4 regions of the Acidipropionibacterium virtanenii genome follow, and region 2 is predicted to be linked to each of the others. Evidence: riboswitches for the same ligand, from Rfam matches in the RefSeq annotation. Region 2 holds a riboswitch; each other region holds the start of a gene.
What was found. A riboswitch is a leader RNA that binds a small molecule or an ion and turns the genes downstream of it on or off. The one in region 2 is predicted to bind thiamine pyrophosphate.

Region 1 (4,711 bases), 590 kb from region 2:
TGGCAGCTGCCGGAGGGAAGCCCCCGGATCCCGCTGACCTTCTCCGTCGTCGCCCGGAAACCTCGGGACTGAGGGGGCCGCCGCCTTTCCCCTGGCCGGGCCCGCTGTCGTTCCCAGGGCCTTTCCCCTGCCGTCCCTGACTGGGGGAATTTCCTCCCAACACGCCGTCCCAGCGCTCGCTGGGGCTCGGGGACGGCGTGTTGGGAGGAAAATCTCCACAGTAAACTCACAGGCGCCAGTTTCGTTGTGGCCGGCGACGGGGTACTGGGTTAGTGCTGGCTTGCCGCTACGAGGGGGGCCGGGGGGGTCGTTCCCCCGCCTATTAAGGTGAGGGCGTGACCAACGACGACCATATGGACGCTGCCCGACTACCCGGGGGATTCGTCCCCGGGCCCATAGACCCCGAGGAGCTGCCTGCCGACGTCGCGGTCCCCGAGACCCTGCCCCCGACCGGCCCTGCAGTCGTGGGCGCCGCCGTCGGGTCGATCGGCGGGACGCCGAATGTCGAGGGGATGGTGGACGCCGCCGGCGACAACCGCGTCGACGTCCTCACCTGTGCCGACGCACCGGCCCCCGGCTGGACGACCTGGTCGACCGTCACCCTGCACGCCCGGCCCAATGAACTGCCGATGGCCGACGGCACGAAGCTGGACGTCCGCGTCGAGCTGATGGCGGTCGGCATGCCCGGTTCCGACGTCATGGGCAAGATCCTGGGATCCTGCGCCTTCGCGGTGCTCCAGGACGGCTGGATGATGGCCCCCGGCGTCGTCTACGGCGACGTCGTCTCCCTCTACGACGACAAGGCCACCACCCCGCACATCATGTGGTCGCACCCCTTCACCGCCGGGGATCTCGGTGCGGTGGAGATCGATGACGACCTCAAGGTGCACTGGCTGATGGCGGTGCCGATCACCGAGGCCGAGCGCACCTTCCTCGAGCAGAACGACTACGAGGCGCTGGCCCAGCTGCTGGACTCCCACCAGGTGAACTACACCGACATGCACCGGGAGTCGGTGGTCTGATCCGCGACACTGTGTCGAGTTGATGCGGAATGACCAGCATCAACTCGACACAGCTCACCGCCCACAGTGGGTGACCGGTTCCCCCACCGGCCCCTGACCGCTCAGCGGCGCACCGGGTCCGGCAGGTACACCTCTCCTCCGGAGGCCCTGAACTCCGCCGCCTTCGCGGCCATTCCGGCCTCGGCCACCCGTCGCTGCTCGGCGGCGTCACCGAAGTCGTCGCGGATGTCCTGGGAGATCCTCATCGAGCAGAACTTCGGCCCGCACATGGAGCAGAAGTGGGCCGTCTTCGCGGGCTCGGCGGGCAGGGTCTCGTCGTGCATCGACTCGGCGGTCTGCGGGTCCAGGGACAGCCCGAACTGGTCGCGCCAGCGGAACTCGAAGCGCGCCTTCGACAGGGCGTCGTCGCGCTCCCGGGCTCCGGGGTGGCCTTTGGCGACGTCGGCCGCGTGGGCGGCGATCCGGTAGGTGATGACGCCGGTCTTGACGTCGTCGCGATCGGGCAGCCCGAGGTGCTCCTTGGGGGTGACGTAGCACAGCATCGCCGTGCCGTAGCGGGCGATCTCGGTGGCACCGATGGCCGAGGTGATGTGGTCGTAGCCGGGCGCGATGTCGGTGACCAGCGGCCCCAGGGTGTAGAAGGGGGCGCCGTCGCACAGCTCCTGCTGGCGCTCCACGTTCTCGCGGACCAGGTGGAAGGGGATGTGGCCGGGCCCCTCCACCATCACCTGGACGTCATGCTCCCAGGCCCGCTTCGTGAGCTCGGCCAGGGTGTCGAGTTCGGCGAACTGGGCGGCGTCGTCGGCATCCGCCAGGCATCCGGGCCGCAGCCCGTCACCCAGGGAGAAGGCGACGTCGTAGCGGGCGAAGATCTCGCAGAGCTCGTCGAAGTGCTCGTATAGGAAGTTCTCCCGGTGGTGGGCCAGGCACCAGCCGGCCAGGATCGATCCGCCGCGCGAGACGATCCCGGTGACCCGGTCGGCGGTCAGCGGCACGTAGCGCAGCAGCACCCCGGCGTGGATCGTCATGTAGTCGACGCCCTGCTCGCACTGCTCGATGACGGTGTCGCGGAAGATCTCCCAGGTGAGCGCCTGGTGATCCCCGTCCACCTTCTCCAGAGCCTGGTAGATCGGCACGGTGCCGATCGGCACCGGGGAGTTGCGCAGGATCCACTCGCGGGTGGTGTGGATGTCGTCGCCGGTGGACAGGTCCATCACGGTGTCGGCGCCCCAGCGGGTGGCCCAGCGCAGCTTGTCCACCTCGTCGGCGATCGACGAGGTGACGGCCGAGTTGCCGATATTGGCGTTGACCTTCACCCCGAAGGCCTTCCCGATGATCATGGGTTCGGCCTCGGGGTGGTTGACGTTGGCGGGGATGATCGCTCTCCCGGCGGCCAGCTCGTCGCGCACCAGGGAGACGTCGCAGCCCTCGCGCAGCGCCACGTAGCGCATCTCGGGGGTGATGACGCCGACCCGCGCGTAGTGCATCTGGGTGACGGTGGCGCCGGCCCGGGCCCGCAGCGGGGGACGCCGTTCCCCCTTCCATTCCTGGCTGGCGGCACCGCGGCGCACCGCCGAGCGGCCGTCGTCCGACAGATCACGGCCTCGCGGCTCGTAGCTCTCGACGTCGTCGCGCCCGGTGATCCATCCGGAGCGCAGCGACGGCAGGCCGCGGGTGACGTCGCAGTCGGGGCCGATGGTGCGGTAGACCGCCAGCGGGGGATTGGCGCTGCCGTCGGGGGCGTCGTCCTGGTTGATCATGGTGACCGGGACGTCGATCCCGTGGGCGGCGTCGACCAGATGGCCGAGGTGGTGGGTGGGGTAGTTCTCCCCGTCCGGGCGCGCAGTCGTGGCGTCCTTCTCGGGGGTGGTGCGGGTGGACATGGGCATGCCAGTCAGCTCCTTCTTCCTACGTCGGCATGATCCGAACAGGTTCGAACGGTCCGGGCGGCGTGAGCCCGATCTCAGTCCTCTGCCGAGGACTCCCGTGGGATGTGGCCCACCCTAGACCCCGCTCCCGGTGCTGTTCGGGCGGGTCTCATCTCGACATGGAGGGGTCGATCACCGGCCCGAGCTGACGGCCAAGACCCTCTCGGTGGGGAGCTTCACGGGCGCCGGGGGCCCGGCGACCAATGCCGCGGTGACCTTCGCGGCGCTGTGCCGGGCGTTGGGAGAGGGCGGCGTGACCGGCCTTCTGACGGCCCTGGACGGCGGATCCTGGAAGGACCGGTTCGAGCCCCTGCTGCCCTGGATGGACGATCCGGGTCTGCCGGGCATCGTCGCCTCGTAGGATTCACTCCCAACACGCCGTCCCGCAGCTCTGGAGAGCGCGATGACGGCGTGTTGGGAGGAAAATCCTCGGTGGGGGGTTGCCCCCTCCATTGATTATTCAGCCGCGGACGGATGGGTCATATCGGCGGGGACTACCCACTTGTCGAAGTCCTCGGCGGTCATCCCGCCGACGGTCAGGGCCGACTCGCGCAGCGAGATGCCCTGGTGGTGGGCGTTCTTGGCGATCTTCGAGGCCAGGTCGTAACCGATGTGGCGGTTGAGGGCGGTCACCTGCATGAGGTTCTTGTCCAGGTTCTCGTTGATCTTGTCCATGTTCGGCTCGATGCCGTAGGCGCAGTGGGTGTCGAAGGACACGCAGGCGTCCGAGAGCAGGCGGATCGACTCCAGGCAGGCGTGGGCCATGACGGGCTTGAACACGTTGAGCTGGAAGTTGCCCTGGGAACCGGCGAAGCCGACGGTGGCGTCGTTGCCGAAGACCCGGGTGGCGACCATCGTCATGGCCTCGCACTGGGTCGGGTTCACCTTGCCGGGCATGATCGAGGAGCCGGGCTCGTTCTCGGGGATGAGCAGCTCGCCGATGCCGTTGCGGGGGCCGGAGGCGTACCAGCGGACGTCGTTGGCGATCTTCATCAGCGCGTCGGCCAGCACCCGCAGGGAGCCGGAGACCTGCACCAGGGCGTCGTGGGCGCTCAGCGCGGCGAAGAGGTTCTCGGCCTGCTTGAACTCCAGGCCGGTCTCCTCGGTGACGTGCTTGGCGACGGTGACGCCGAACCTCGGGTGGGCGTTGAGGCCGGTGCCCACGGCGGTGCCGCCGATGGCCAGTTCGCGGGCCCGCGAGTCGGCGTAGCGGATGCCGTCCAGGGCGAAGTCGAGCTGGGCGACCCAGCCGGAGATGACCTGGCCGAGACGGATCGGGGTGGCGTCCTGCAGGTGGGTGCGGCCCACCATGACGACGTCGTCGTACTGCTTGGCCTTGGCGTCGAGGGTGTCGCGCAGCTGAGAGACCGCCGGGTACAGCTTCTCGTTGATCTCGGTGACCACGGCGATGTGCATGGCGGTCGGGAAGGTGTCGTTGGAGGACTGACCCCGGTTGACGTGGTCGTTGGGGTGGACGGGCGCCTTGGAGCCCATCTGCCCGCCGGCGATCTCGATGGCGCGGTTGGAGATCACCTCGTTGGTGTTCATATTCGACTGGGTGCCCGAGCCGGTCTGGAAGACCACCAGCGGGAACTCGTCGTCGAGCTTGCCCGCGATGACCTCGTCGGCGGCCGCGACGATGAGGTCGGCGACATCGCCCGGCAGCTCGCCCAGCTCCTTGTTGGCCAGGGCTGCCGACTTCTTGAGGGTGCCCAGCGCACGGATCATGTCGCGGCCCCACACGAAGGTGTCGCGGCCGAT
Region 2 (4,711 bases):
CCACCGCCTTCTGGGTGTTCTGCATCCTGGCGGGAGTGATGGGCATCGGGGCCGCCCACATGTGGTCGCCCATCTCCCTGACCTGCACCCACGACCTGCGTCCCGACGACGCCGGGGCCGGGTCCGGGGTGTACAACGCCGTCCGTCAGGTCGGTTCGGTACTCGGCTCCGCGCTCATCGCGATGATGATGGACGCCCGCGTCGCCGCCCGCCACGACCTGGCCCGCGGCCTGGGGGACTCGCTGCTGCTGCCCGCCGCATGCGCGGCCTGCGCCACCGTCTGCGCCCTTCTGTTCCGCGCATACTCCCGAGGATCCCGCGTCTGAGGCCGGGGCTCGGCGCGGCCCATGGACGCCTCCATAGACTGACCCCATGCGCATCGCCATCGGAGGTTTCGCCGGACTGCTCGGGACCGCTCTTGTCCAGGAGCTGCGCAGGCAGGGCCACGACGTCGTCACCCTCACCCGCCACGAGCCCATCCAGCCCTCCGACCGCCGCTGGGATCTCGACACTCTCTCCATCGCCCCGCCCTTCCTCGACGACGTCGACGCCGTGATCAACCTCGCCGGCGAACCCATCGCCGGGGGCCGGTGGACCGAGGAGCGCAAGTACCGCATCGTCACCTCCCGGGTCGACACGACACGGATCGTCACCCGCGCCCTGGAGAGCTCCGAGCGCTGCAAGGTCTTCCTCAACGGCTCCGCGGTCGGCTACTACGGCCCCCGCGGCGACGAGTGGGTGAGCGAGGACGACGACGCCGGGGAGGGATTCCTCGCCGAGGTCTGCCTGCGCTGGGAGACGGTCGCCCATGAGGCGCCCGAGGACGTGCGCACCGTGACCCTGCGCACCGGCCAGGTGATCGCCCCCATGGGAGGGTTCCTGGCCAAGCAGCGGCCCCTGGTGAGGCTCGGACTCGGCGGGCGGATGGGATCGGGCCGGCAGTACCTGTCCTGGATCAGCCTGCGCGACCACGTGTCCGCGATGATCGCCGCCCTCACCGACGACCGGGTCCAGGGCCCGATCAACCTCGTCGCCCCCGAACCGGTGCCCAATTCGGACTTCATCGACGCCTACGCCAGCGCCCTGCGGCGGCCGCACTTCATGCCGCTGCCGACGCCGGCGGCCAAACTCGTCTTCGGGACCCAGCTGGTGGAGGAGGCCCTGCTCACCGGCCAGCGGGTGCGCGGCGACCTGCTGGCGAAGATCGGCTTCGAGTTCGCCGACCCCACCATTGACGCCGCCATCGCCACCGCCCTGAAGGGCAGGCGCTGAATGGCCAGGCGGGACGGATACATCCCGGTCGTCACCTGGACCCTCATCGGCATCTGCGTGGTGGTCTGGCTCGGTGAGCTGGCCATCCCGGACTTCGTCAACGACATCGCACTGAGCGCCGCCGCCGGGAAGGCCGAGCCGTGGCGGTTCCTCACCTCCGCATTCGCCCATTCGACGAACATCACCCACATCGGGTTCAACATGTTCGCGCTGTGGTCACTCGGCCGGGCTCTGGAGCGGTTCCTCGGACGAGGACGGTACCTCGCCAGCTACCTGCTCTCGGCGCTGGCCGGGGGAGCCCTGTTCGTGGTCATGGCGACCGGGTCGCAGACCGGCGGCGCACTGGTCCCCGGCTGGTACGACGGGGTGGTCGGGGCATCGGGGGCCATCTTCGGCCTGTTCGGCACCCTGCTGGTGGTGCAGCGGCGTCTCGGCGGATCGACCAGATCGCTGTGGATGGTGCTGGCGCTCAACGTGGCGCTGGTCTTCTTCATCCCCGACATCGCCTGGCAGGCCCACGTCGGAGGGTTCGCGATCGGTGCGGTCTGCGGGGTCGTCTTCTTCGAGGACGCCAAGCGGGTGCAGCGGGGGAAGCGGTCCCTCACCTGGTGGGCGCTCGGGACCCTGGCCGTGGTCATGGTCCTGGCGATCGTGCTGAAGTACGCGTTCACGACAGTCGCGGGCTGAGAATCTGGTCTGCTCAAGCCCGTTCCCGGCTCAGGGCTGCGAGGAACTGTCGAGTTGATGTCCGTCATTCAGCATCAACTCGACAGTTCCTCGCAGACGATCCGCACGTCGGCGAGGTGCCCGGGCCGGTGACGGAGCCGGTGCAGCTCCTCCTGCACCGCCCACAGCGCCCACCACGGCTCGAACATGTCCCCGTCACGGGCCAGGGCCCGCTGTTTCCGGACGGCCGCGTCGGCCTGAATCCAGATCGTGGTGGTGGCCAGTGCTGCTGACGCCGGGGTCAGCGCGCCGCAGGCCTCCACCAGGATCGGCCGGTGCGGGTCGAGGGAACGCCGCTCGCCGGGAGCGCCGGCCTTCCAGTCCCACATTCGGTATCCGGGATCGTGTGCCGCGAGGATCTCGCCCGGAATCACCGTCCAGGCTGCCGACAACCCTGCCCAGCCGGGGTAGAAGTCGTCGTGGACCAGCTGCCAGGCGCTCCCGGATGCCGCCTCCAGCGCTGCGACCAGCCGGTTCGCCAGGGTCGTCTTGCCCGATCCGGAGCCGCCGTCGAGGATCACCACCGGCCGCGAGCCGTGCGCATCGGCGAGGATGCGGGCGGTCAGGGCGTCGAGGAGGTCCGGGCTGCCGGCCGCGAGCGTGAGGGGCACGGCCATTCACTGTACGAGATCCTCGACAGGATCACTGGTATGGTCGGGCGGGTCGACAGGGGAGCGAGAAATCGCTGAGAGTGCCCAACGGGCAGACCCTCGAACCTGATCCGGGCCTCGGAATGCGAGGACAGAACCGGCGTAGGGAGTCGAGCACCTCTCCGGGCCGCCGAGCCCAGCCCCTCCTTGAAACAGGAGGATCCATGTTCCACCACCGCAGGGGCCGTATCGCCCTGGCGCTGCTCACCACTCTCGCCCTGGCTGGGTGCGGTCAGACGGGCTCCCAGTCCGGCCAGTCGTCGCAAACCCCCTCCAAAGAGGTCACGATCATCACCCACGACTCGTGGGCCATGAGCAAGAACGTCGTCGCCGAGTTCACCAAGAAGACCGGCTACACGCCGAAGTTCGTCGCCCAGGGCGACGCCGGCGCCGTCGTCAACCAGCTCGTCCTCACCAAGAACTCCCCGCTGGGCGACGTCGTCTTCGGCATCGACAACACCTTCTCCAGCCGCGCCGTCGACGCCGGCGTCGTGGACCCCTACACCTCCAAGGCCCTGCCCTCCTCGGCCACCTCCGCCGCGAAGTCCACCAGCAACAACCTCACCCCCGTCGACCAGGGCGACGTGTGCATCAACGCCGACGACGCCTGGTTCGCGCAGAAGAAGCTCGCCAGGCCCACCACCCTCGACGACCTCGCCAAGCCCGCCTACAAGAACCTCCTTGTCGTCCCCAGCCCCGCCACCTCCTCCCCGGGCATGTCCTTCCTGGCCGCCACCGTCGGCGCCAAGGGCGAGTCCGGCTGGAAGGGCTACTGGTCCAGGCTCAAGAGCAACGGCCTCAAGGTGGACAAGGGCTGGGAGGACGCCTACAACGTCGACTTCTCCGGCGGCGAGGGCAAGGGCAAGTACCCGCTGGTGCTGTCCTACTCCACCTCCCCGGCCTTCACCGTCTCCAAGGACGGCAAGACGTCGTCCACCTCGGCGCTGCTGGGCACCTGCTTCCGCCAGACCGAGTACGCCGGCGTCATCAAGGGGGCGAAGAACACCGCCGGGGCCAGGGCCTTCATCGACTTCCTGCTCTCCAAGGAGGCCCAGGCCGACATCCCCGGCCAGATGTACATGTACCCCATCGACTCCTCGGTGAAGCTGCCGACCGAGTGGACCAAGTTCGCCCCGCTGTCCCCGAAGCCCTACACCGTCGACCCGAAGACCCTGGCCAAGAACCGCAACACCTGGGTCAAGGAGTGGACGGCCACCGTCCAGGGCTGAATCGGATGGCGGCGACAGCAGCTCCTTCACGGCCGCATCCCGGTGCCCGGCCCCGCTCGGGTCGCGCCGGGACGCGGCTGTGGCGCGCCTGCTGGGTGCTCGCCGGGGCAGTGACCCTGGGATTCCTGGCGGTCTTCTTCGCCGCCCCCGCCACCAACCTCATCGCCAAGGGGTTCGTCGACGAGGCCGGCGATCCCACCTGGTCGGTGATGGCGTCGACCTTCGCCGCCCCGCGCACCTGGCGCATCATCCGCTTCACCCTCGGCCAGGCCGCCCTGGGCACCGCCCTGTGCCTGCTGCTCGGCGTCCCCGGAGCCCACCTGCTCTACCGGGTGCGCTGGCCCGGGCGCACCCTCGCCCGCGGACTGGTGTCGGTGCCCTTCGTGCTGCCGACGGTGGTGGTCGGCGTCGCCTTCCGCACCCTGCTGGCCGACACCGGCCGGCTGGGATTCCTCGGCCTGGACGGCTCCTGGCAGGCGATCACCGCGGCCCTGGTGTTCTTCAACTACTCGGTGGTGGTGCGCACCGTCGGATCCACGTGGTCGCAGCTGGACCCGCGACGCGGCGAGGCGGCCTCCGCCCTGGGTGCCTCGCCGGCCCGGGTGTTCCGCACCGTGACCCTGCCGGCGCTGGGCCCGGCCATCGCCTCGGCGGCCTCGGTGGTGTTCCTGTTCTGCGCCTCGGCCTTCGGCGTGGTGCTGGTGATGGGAGGGACGAAGTACTCCACCCTGGAGACCGAGATCTACCTGCAGACCGTCGAGTTCCTCGACCTTCCGGCCGCCTCCTCCCTGGCGATCGTCCAGCTGCTGGTGGTGGCCCTGTGCCTGTACCTGT
Region 3 (4,711 bases), 640 kb from region 2:
GGGCACCGAGTCGGCGTCGGGGATGTCGGGGAACAGGTCGCGCAGCATCGGCCCCTGGCCGGGCCAGAAGACCGACACCTGCCCCTCGAATCGGAAGATGGTGCCCCAGACCAGCGGCGTGCCGGTGATCTCGGCGGCGTCGTTGGACAGGTACCGGGTGGCGAAGTTGTCCGAACCGTCCACGACCAGGTCGTGGGAGGCGAACAGGTCGAGGGCGTTGTCGGCGTCCAGGCGGCCGACGATCGCGGTGACCCGGGAGGCGGAGTCGAGCCGCAGGGCGGCGTCGCAGGCCGATTCGGCCTTGGGCCGGCCGAGATCAGCCTCGCGGTGGAGCACCTGGCGCTGCAGATTCGACGCCTCGACGACATCGTCGTCGATCACCGTGATCCGCCCCACCCCGGCAGCGACCAGGTACTGCAGCACCGGGGCGCCCAGACCGCCGGCGCCCACCACGAGCACTCTGGCGGCCCGCAGCCGGCGCTGGCCGTCGTCGCCGAATCCGGGCAGGGACAGGTGCCGCGAGTAGCGCACCGCCTCGGCTCCACTGAGCGCCGGGCCCGGGTTCACCAGGGGATTCATGAGGCGGTGACCAGGCCCTCTGTCGGGGAGGAGGCCACGGCGAGGCTGCGCCTGGGGATACGCCCGGCAGCTCGCGCCAGATATCCGGCCTCGACGCCGAGCCTGAAGGCCTGCGCCATGGCGACCGGATCGGCGGCCATGTTGATGGCGGAGGCGGCGAGCACGGCGTCGCACCCCAGCTCCATAGCCAGACAGGCGTCCGAGGCGGTGCCCTGGCCGGCGTCCAGCACGATCGGGACATTCGCGCGAGAGGTGATGAGCTCGATGTTGTGGGGGTTGAGGATGCCCAGGCCGGTGCCGATCGGGGAGCCTCCGGGCATCACCGCGACGACGCCGAGATCCTCCAGGCGCTTGGCCAGGACCGGATCGTCGTTGGTATAGGCGAAGACCTTGAACCCCTTGCCGACAAGGGTCTTCGTGGCGTCGAGGAGTTCGGGGGCGTCGGGCAGGATGGTGCCGTCGCCGACCACCACCTCCAACTTGATCCAGTCCGTCTCCAGGGCCTCGCGGGCCAGTTCGGCGGTGAGCACCGCGTCGGCGGCGGTGCTGCAGCCGGCGGTGTTGGGCAGGAAGCGCTGCCCGAGTCGCTCCAGCATCGGGAACAACTCGTCTCCCTCGCCGGGCTTGAGTTTGCGCATGGCCACGGTGGCCAGGGTGGAGCCGGCGGCCTCGATGGTCCGGGCGAGGATGTCGTGATCGGCGGCGTGGCCGGTGCCCATGATGAGCCGGGAGCTCAGCGTGACGCCGTCGATGGTCAGTCCGGTGTCAGTCAGTGATGTGTCAGTCATGTGTGTCTCTTCGAGGTGAGGTCAGCCGCCCTGTACGGCGGTGACGATGTCGACGTTCTGTCCGGGAGCCAGTGCGGTGGCCTGCCATCGGCTGCGCGGTACGACGGCTTTGTCGATGGCCACCGCGACGCCGAGCCGGCCGCCGTCGGTGGGGCGGCCGTCGGGGCCGAGGTTTCTGCCGATGCGTGCGGCCACCAGGTCCAGGACGGTCTCTCCCGGGCGTGACTGGTAGCTCTCGCCGTTGACTGTCAGCATGATCGCGCATCGCTCCTTTCCTCCGGCGGCATGACCCGCATCAGGTGTGACGGTCGGCTTGCGCCCTCTCAGCCCCGCTGTGGGGCTCCCGTAGGTCTCGAACTATACGCACCCTCGGGCGCCGGGAACAGGTGGGGATGGTGCCGGTGGGCTGGGCGGGAACTGATAGCGGTTGGGATCGCCACCCATAATTGCCGCATGTCCCCGTCCGACATCCGCCCGTCCGGCAGCCCCTCCTCCGAGGATGAGTTCGCGCTCATCGACCAGGCAGCTGCCGAACTCGGCCTGATAGCACCGCCCGTCACCCGCGTGGGTGACGCCGTCTCGGCCCTGGTCTGGGGGGATCATCCGGCGCGGGTGGTGCTGCTGCACGGGATGGCGCTCAACGCCCACACCTGGGACATGACCCTGCTGCACTGGTCGGCACGGCGGGACGGCGTCGACGTGGTGGCGGTGGATCTGCCCGGCCACGGCGAGTCGGCCTGGCGACAGGACCGCGACTACTCCCCCGCCACGCTGGCGCACGCGCTGAACTCCTTCCTCGACGAATTGCTGGAGCACGGCGTGCTGGCCGGACCGCTGACTCTGGTGGGGCACTCCCTGGGCGGGCTGACGGCGATCGAGCTGGCCGCCGGGCGCCGCGACGTCGCCCATGTCATCGCTCTGGACTCGCTGCCCGGCCTGGTGGAGACCGGCCAGGGTGGGGCGTTCATGGAACGGCTGCGGGCCATGGTCGGCGGGCCGACGGTCTTCGCCTCCCGCGACGAGATCGTGGCGTCGGCGATGGCCCTGGGGTTCGGCGGGAGGTCCGAGGCCGCGGTGCGCCGCGGGGTGATCCACAACACGCGGGTGCTGGCCGACGGCACCGTTCAATGGAAGCATCACGTCGCCCAGTTGGGCATCGACGACCTGGTCTCGACACTGGGTGACGGCGCGGCCGGCTGGGAGCGCCTGACGTCACTGCCCGCCGGCTTCGACGTCATCGCCGCCAGCAACGGCGTCCTGGCCCCCGCGCAGCTCGAGCGGCTGAACGCCGTGCGGCCGGCGTCACGGATCGTCACCCTGGAGTCGGGCCACAATCTGCAGGAGGACGTGCCGCAGGAGTTGGCGGGGACGCTCGCCGGGCTGGTCTGACGCGGCGGACGCCTCGACTGTCGACCGTGGTTGCCGACGCCGTCGACCGCGTTATCCCTCCTGAGATTCTGACAGTAGCTTGAGAATTTCTCAGCATGCTCTTACTGTCGGGGGCAGCGGGTCGCGACGCGGCCCACCGTTCGGAAGGAAACCGCAGATGGCAAGCACCAACACCACGAACTCCGCGAAGTCGTTCCGACGTGTCGCCGCCCTCGGCGCCGCCGCCGGTATCGCCGTCATGGGCTCAGTAGCCCAGCAGGCACACGCCGCACCCGTCTCCCAGCCCAAGGCTCCGGCCCAGGTCTCCCACGCCGCCCAGGCCCCCAAGGCCCAGCACGCCGCGAGCCCCTCGAAGGTCTCGCAGACCCGTACGCACGTCTGGGCGACCACCGATGTCAACGTCCGCTCCGGTGCGGGCACCGATCACTCACGCATCGGGCTGCTGCGCACCGGCCACTACACCACCCAGCTCGAACCCTCGCAGAACGGCTGGACGAAGGTCCGCTACCACGGCCAGGTGGGCTACATCTACAGCCAGTACCTCAGCCACTCCGCCACCTCCGCGAGCGGCGGCCAGGCGGGCAGTGGCCATTCGAGCAGTGGTCAGTCGAGCAACAGCTACACCCCGCGTCACTCGGCCGGCTCCAGCTCGAGTTCCTCCAGCGAGAGCAAGAACTACACGCCCCGTCGTTCGGCGGAGTCCACCTACTCGTCGGGCTCCTCGAGCACCGGTGGCGGCGGCTCCTGCCAGGCCTCCTTCTACGGCGAGGGTTCCCAGACCGCGTCCGGCGAGTCCTTCGACTCCTCGGCCATGACCGCGGCCCACAAGACCTACAAGTTCGGCACCAAGCTCAAGGTGACCAATCAGGCCAACGGCAAGTCCGTCGTCGTGCGGATCAACGACCGCGGACCCTACGTGTCCGGCCGCTGCCTCGACCTGTCCACCGGCGCCTTCTCCCAGATCGCCAGCACTGGCGCCGGTGTGGCCAGTGTGAGCTACCAGGTGGTCAGCTGACCCTGGGGCCGCGGCCGCCATCTGGAGAGAAGAGGCTCAGCATGATGACAATCGCGAGATCCTGAGTGGAGCGTCCCACCGTTGACGACCACCAGGCTCATGGATCTACCGTGTTGGGGCCGAGCGAAGTAGCGATGTCCGTCTCAGAGGATCTCCAGCGGCACGGGCTCCGGGGGCACCGGGAAGGCGGCGTCCAGGGCGGCCAGGTCCTCGTCGGAGAGGGTGAGATCACCGGCCATGGCGTTCTCCTTGGCGTGGGCCGGTGAGCCGGTCCTCGGGATCGCCAGGACGTCGCCGGAACGGATGGTCCAGGCCAGCGCCACCTGCGCCGGGCTGGCGTCGTGACCGGCTGCGACCCGGACAAGGGCGTCGTGCCCCTCGCCCGGTGCCAGTAACCGGGCCTGCTCGATCGGGGAGTAGGCCATCACAGGAATCCCGTGCTCACCCAGCAGACCGAAAAGGTCGACCTCCGGCCCGCGTCGGGTGAGATTGTAGAGCACCTGGTCGGTGGCGCATCCCGGCCCGCCGGTCTCCGCGAGGAGGTCCGTCATGTCGTCGGGGTCGAGGTTGGAGACGCCCCAGGCGCCGATGGAGCCGTTGCGCATCAGATCGTCCATCCCCTCGATCATCTCGTCCAGGCGCACCTCGCTCTGGCGCCAGTGCAGCAGGTAGAGGTCGATGTGCTCGGTGCCCAGCCGCTCCAGGGACCGCTCGCAGGCCGTGGCGATGCCTTCGCGGGAGGCGTGGGTGGGCAGCACCTTGTCGACGATGAAGATCTCGTCGCGTACATCCCCCAGCGCCTCGCCGACGAGGGTCTCGGCAGCCCCGTCCCCGTACATCTCGGCAGTGTCCACCAAGGTCATGCCGGCGTCGAAACCGGCTCTCAGGGCCTTGATCTCCTCATCGCGGGGAGCCCTTCCCTCGCCCAGGTACCAGGTCC
Region 4 (4,711 bases), 930 kb from region 2:
TCGAGGGGCACATGCGCTACGAGCACTCGGGCGCCGCGCCGGTCTACGCCCCGAACTCCTACGGGCGCGACTGGGGCACGCAGACCGGCACCGCCGACGACTCGTGGGCCAGCGACGGCGACCTGGTGCGCGCCGCGGCCACCCTGCACTCGGCCGACGACGACTTCGGCCAGGCCCACTCGCTGGTGCACGACGTGTTCACGCCCGCCGAGCGCGACGACCTGGTGGACACCATCGTCGACCAGATCCTCAACCACGACGTCGTCGAGCCGGTGCGCTCCCACATCGTCGAGTACTGGACGAAGATCGACGAGGAGGTCGGCCGGGCCATCGCCGTCAGGATCTGAGGCCCGCTCCCGGCGCCGGGGGGCCGGCGGTCCGCACGGTGGCACCGGCGGGCCGGCCGGCCCGATCCGCCTATAGTCCTCGCATGGCATCGGGTACCGCCGCGGGTTTCGGGCTGCTGGGCGAGCGCAGCTGGCCGGTGCGGATCACCGCCCTGCTGGTGGGCCTGGTGCTGTTCGGCGTCTCCTCGGGCCTGATGATCGTCTCCGGGCTGGGCAACATGCCCTGGGACGTGCTCCACCAGGGCATCGCGGCGCACACCCCGCTGAGCACCGGCCAGGCGGCGATCGGGCTGTCGGTGCTCGTGCTGCTGCTGTGGATCCCGCTGCGCCAGCGGATCGGGCCGGGCACCGTGGCCAACGCCGTGGTCGTCGGCGTGGTGATCGACGCCACCACCTCCGTGGTGCGCCGGCCCGGCCCCCTGTGGGCCGACCTGACGATGGTCCTGGGGGCGGTGGTCCTCAACGGCTTCGCCACCGTGCTGTACATTTCGCCGGCCTTGGGGCCCGGTCCCCGCGACGGCCTCATGACGGGCCTGGTGGCGCGCACGGGGAAACCGGTGGCGCTGCTGCGGTCGGGGATCGAGGTGGTGGTGATGGCCGCCGGCTGGGCCCTGGGCGGCCGCCTGTTCATCGCGACCTTCGTCTACGCCTTCGGCATCGGCCCGGTGACCCGCCTCTTCCTCGGGCTGGCAGCCAGGGTGCTGAGCCCTTCATCGTCACTGAGCCCTCACTCGACTGACTGACGCTCTCAGTGACGAAAGTGACGCCCTCACTGACGAAAGTGTCCCCATCAGTCTAGGAACTGAGGCTCTCAGTGTATAAACTGAGGCCATCACTGAGAGACCTGAGGTGCCGCCATGGAAGAGATGGAGATTCTTGAGACCGTCAACCGCCTGCGCAGGCAGCGCAGCGATGACGCGACGGTGGAGGCCAAGAGTGCTGTCGGTGGGGTGCCGAGAGATGTCTGGGCCACGGTGAGTGCCTTCGCCAACACCGATGGAGGAGACATTCTGCTCGGTCTTGATGAACGTCACGAGTTCGAGCCCGCTCCAGGTTTCGACGCCCAGAGGACGATCGACGCCGTGGCCTCCGGACTCATCGAGAAGCCTGGAGAGAGATCGAAAGTCACGCCGGTACCGCCCAACATCCTGAACCGTATGACCGTGGACGGGGCCCCGGTGGTGAACCTGAGGGTGGATCCGATGCCGGACGCCCCGGGGCCGTGCTTCGTCACGGATCAGGGAATCAGCAAAGGTTCGTACCGAAGGTGGGACGACAAGAACGTCCGGCTCAGTGCATACGAGATCTACCTGCTGAGTCATCGCACCGAGATGCTGGGGACCGATCGGGAGGTCGTGGACGGGGCGACGGTCGACGATCTGGACGAGGATCTCATTCAGACGCTGATCGAACGCCTGAGGAGACTCGGCTCACGGGCGGTCTCGGGTGCCGAGTCCGAACATGAGGTGAGGGTCAGGCTGAACCTCACGGACAAGAAGGATCGGCCTCTGCTGGCCGGGATGCTCTCCGCTGGTCAATACCCTCAGCAGTTCTACCCGCAGCTCTTCATCGACGTGACCACCCACCCCGACATCCGGAAATCAGATCCGGGAGCCGCGGTGAGATTCGTCGACCGCCGCATCTGCGAGGGGCCCGTCCCCCTGATGGTCAAGGACGCCGTGGCCGCCGTCCTCTCGAATCTCCGCACGGTTCATGTCGTGGACGGGGTCTCGGGCCGTGATGTCCCGGAGATCCCGGTGGAGGTTCTCCGTGAGGCCATTACGAACGCTCTCACCCATCGGGACTACAGCGTCCAGGCCCGTGGACAGCAGGTCGGAGTGGACATCTACACCGATCGGGTCGAGGTGACCAGCCCGGGCGGGTTCTGGGGAGGCGTCACGGCGGAGAACATCGCCGATGGTGTGTCACGGTCCCGCAACGAGAGCCTGGCCAAACTGCTGACCTTGGTCCCGATGCCGGGCGAGGACTCCACGGTGAGCGAGAACCAGGGGTCCGGGGTCCTCCTGATGGATTCCGCGATGCGTGCGCGGGGCCTCCCGGCCCCGCGGTTCGAAGCCACCATCGACCAGGTGCGGGTGGTCCTGGTCCGGGGCGTGCAGACCGGCGGGGCCGTCCCGGAACTCACCGACAAGCAGGATGAAATTCTGGACGCACTCCGCGGTCAGGACCAGATGACGATGCGCGAACTGGCACAGGCCACCGGGCGCAGCGTGCCGGCACTGCGACCACAGGTCAGGGGCCTGGTGGAGGCGGGCCTGGTGGAGGCGACCGCTCCGGCGACCAGCAGGAACAGGGCCTATCGCCTTCCGGACGGGGGGAAGTACGACGACCGATACTCCGTGACATACTGAGCCCCGGACACGGGGTGCGCGATCGGATGCGCTGAGAACACACCCGTGGAACCTGATCTAGTTCGGACTAGCGAAGGGATGTCCCGGTGACCTCTCACCTCCACCCGCTCACAGAGCCTCCGGCCGCCCGCGTACCCCGCGTCCTGTCGATCGCCGGGACCGACCCCTCCGGGGGCGCCGGCACCGCCGCCGACATGAAGTCCATCACCGCGGCGGGCGGCTATGGCATGACGGTCGTCACCTGCCTGGTGGCCCAGAACACCACCGGGGTGCGCGCCATCCACACCCCGCCGGTCGATTTCCTCGCCGCGCAGCTGGAATCGGTCTCCGACGACGTCGTGGTCGACGCCGTCAAGACCGGCATGCTCGGCACCGCCGGGATCATCGCGACGGTTGAATCCTGGCTGGACGCCCACCGGCCCCCGGTGCTCGTCGTCGACCCCGTCATGGTCGCCACCAGCGGCGACCGGCTGCTGCAGCCCGACGCCGAGGAGGCCATGCGCCGCTTCTGTCGGCGGGCCACTGTCGTCACCCCCAACATCCCCGAACTCGCCGTGCTGGCCGGCGCCGAGCCCGCCGCCGACCAGGACGCCGCCGTCGCGCAGGCCCGGGAGTGGGCCGCCCGGACCGGGGTCGCCGTCATCGTCAAGACCGGCCATCTCGACTCCCGGCTCACCACCAACCTGTGGGTCGGCCCCGACGGAGTCCTCGCCGAGGCGCCCAGCAGCCGCGTCGAGACCACCAGCACGCACGGCACCGGATGCTCGCTCTCCTCGGCCCTGGCCACCCGACTAGGAGCCGGTGACACCCCCGTGCGGGCCCTGAGATGGACCACCGACTGGCTCCACGAGGCCATCGAGCACGGCGCCGCGCTGCACGTCGGCAGGGGTCACGGCCCCGTCGACCACGGCCACCGGGCACGGCGTCTGGCAGTCGCGGCCTCACCCGCACCCTGGCTGGCCGACGACGCCGTGGCGCCGCGACTCGAGGCCCCCGACCAGCTGGCGCCCGGCACCGAACCGGCGCCGGCGTCCATCCCCGCGGCCGGACCGTGGACCCGGGCCCTGTGGAGGGCCGGCAGCGACCTGGCCCGCAGCATCCACGGCGGCGGTTTCGTGACGGCGCTGGTCGACGGCACCCTGCCGGAGCATGCCTTCACCTTCTACCTGGCCCAGGACGCCCGGTACCTCGCCGGCTACGCGCGGGCCCTCGCCGCGGTGGCGGCCGGCTCCACCGATCCGGCCGAGGTCGCCGACTGGGCGGGAGGGGCCGCCACCTGCCATCTCGTCGAGGCCGAGCTGCACCGCGGCTGGCTGTCCGGGCGGTCCTGCGCCCCCAGCCCGGTGACCAGCGCCTACGTCGACTTCCTGGTGGCCAGGACAGTCCTGGACGGCCACACCGTCGGCGTGGCGACCGTGCTGCCCTGCTACTGGCTGTACGCCGAGGTGGGGGCCGCGATGCCCGGAGTCGCCGACGACCATCCCTACGCCGCCTGGCTGCAGACCTACTCCGACGACGCCTTCACCGCCGCGACCTGGATCGCCATCGGGCACGCCGAGAGGGCCATGACCGACGCCTCGCCCGCCGAGCGGGCCGCCGCGGCCAGGGCCTACCTCATCGCCTGCCGCCACGAGGCCGAATTCTTCGACCAGGCCCTGCGCACCACCGGGGCCCTCTCATGACGCCCGACCTGCCGCACGGCGCCGACCAGACACTGAACGATGACAAGGGGATACACGTATGACAAGCGCGGACGAACTCGACCTTCGGTGCTACCTGGTGACCTCCGGTCACGACCGGCACACTGTCGAGACCGCTGCCGCAGCCGCCGCAGCCGGAGCCGGGATGATCCAAGTGCGGTGCAAGGAGGCCGGCACGGCAGAGCTGCTCGAACTGCTCACCGCCGTCGCCGAGGCCGTCCGCGACGTCGCCCCGGCCACCCGGGTGATCGTCGACGACCGCGCCGACGTGGCCTTCGCCGCCCGGTACGCC

Region 1: another riboswitch for thiamine pyrophosphate. It lies ahead of thiC (phosphomethylpyrimidine synthase ThiC); the one in region 2 lies ahead of JS278_RS03440 (thiamine ABC transporter substrate-binding protein).
Region 3: another riboswitch for thiamine pyrophosphate. It lies ahead of thiS (sulfur carrier protein ThiS); the one in region 2 lies ahead of JS278_RS03440 (thiamine ABC transporter substrate-binding protein).
Region 4: another riboswitch for thiamine pyrophosphate. It lies ahead of JS278_RS15070 (bifunctional hydroxymethylpyrimidine kinase/phosphomethylpyrimidine kinase); the one in region 2 lies ahead of JS278_RS03440 (thiamine ABC transporter substrate-binding protein).

The regions. Positions count from the first base shown of each region.
Region 1 covers NZ_CP025198.1:186,393-191,103, forward strand. Annotated here, with positions in the region: gene JS278_RS00830 (class I SAM-dependent methyltransferase) at 1-72, shown strand, start outside; gene JS278_RS00835 (suppressor of fused domain protein) at 336-1,022, shown strand; gene thiC (phosphomethylpyrimidine synthase ThiC) at 1,124-2,911, opposite strand; TPP riboswitch at 2,911-3,018, opposite strand; gene JS278_RS00845 (hypothetical protein) at 3,042-3,311, shown strand; gene fumC (class II fumarate hydratase) at 3,407-4,711, opposite strand, start outside.
Region 2 covers NZ_CP025198.1:776,832-781,542, forward strand. Annotated here, with positions in the region: gene JS278_RS03420 (DHA2 family efflux MFS transporter permease subunit) at 1-326, shown strand, start outside; gene JS278_RS03425 (TIGR01777 family oxidoreductase) at 373-1,272, shown strand; gene JS278_RS03430 (rhomboid family intramembrane serine protease) at 1,273-1,959, shown strand; gene JS278_RS03435 (nucleoside/nucleotide kinase family protein) at 2,034-2,615, opposite strand; TPP riboswitch at 2,657-2,774, shown strand; gene JS278_RS03440 (thiamine ABC transporter substrate-binding protein) at 2,813-3,877, shown strand; gene JS278_RS03445 (ABC transporter permease) at 3,883-4,711, shown strand, end outside.
Region 3 covers NZ_CP025198.1:140,683-145,393, reverse strand. Annotated here, with positions in the region: partial or broken gene JS278_RS00675 (HesA/MoeB/ThiF family protein) at 1-579, opposite strand, end outside; gene JS278_RS00670 (thiazole synthase) at 576-1,367, opposite strand; gene thiS (sulfur carrier protein ThiS) at 1,389-1,622, opposite strand; TPP riboswitch at 1,623-1,724, opposite strand; gene JS278_RS00660 (alpha/beta hydrolase) at 1,821-2,756, shown strand; gene JS278_RS00655 (septal ring lytic transglycosylase RlpA family protein) at 2,914-3,771, shown strand; gene JS278_RS00650 (aldo/keto reductase) at 3,915-4,711, opposite strand, start outside.
Region 4 covers NZ_CP025198.1:3,283,303-3,288,013, reverse strand. Annotated here, with positions in the region: gene JS278_RS15090 (catalase) at 1-347, shown strand, start outside; gene yczE (membrane protein YczE) at 431-1,090, shown strand; gene JS278_RS15075 (ATP-binding protein) at 1,205-2,719, shown strand; TPP riboswitch at 2,720-2,815, shown strand; gene JS278_RS15070 (bifunctional hydroxymethylpyrimidine kinase/phosphomethylpyrimidine kinase) at 2,806-4,401, shown strand; gene JS278_RS15065 (thiamine phosphate synthase) at 4,460-4,711, shown strand, end outside.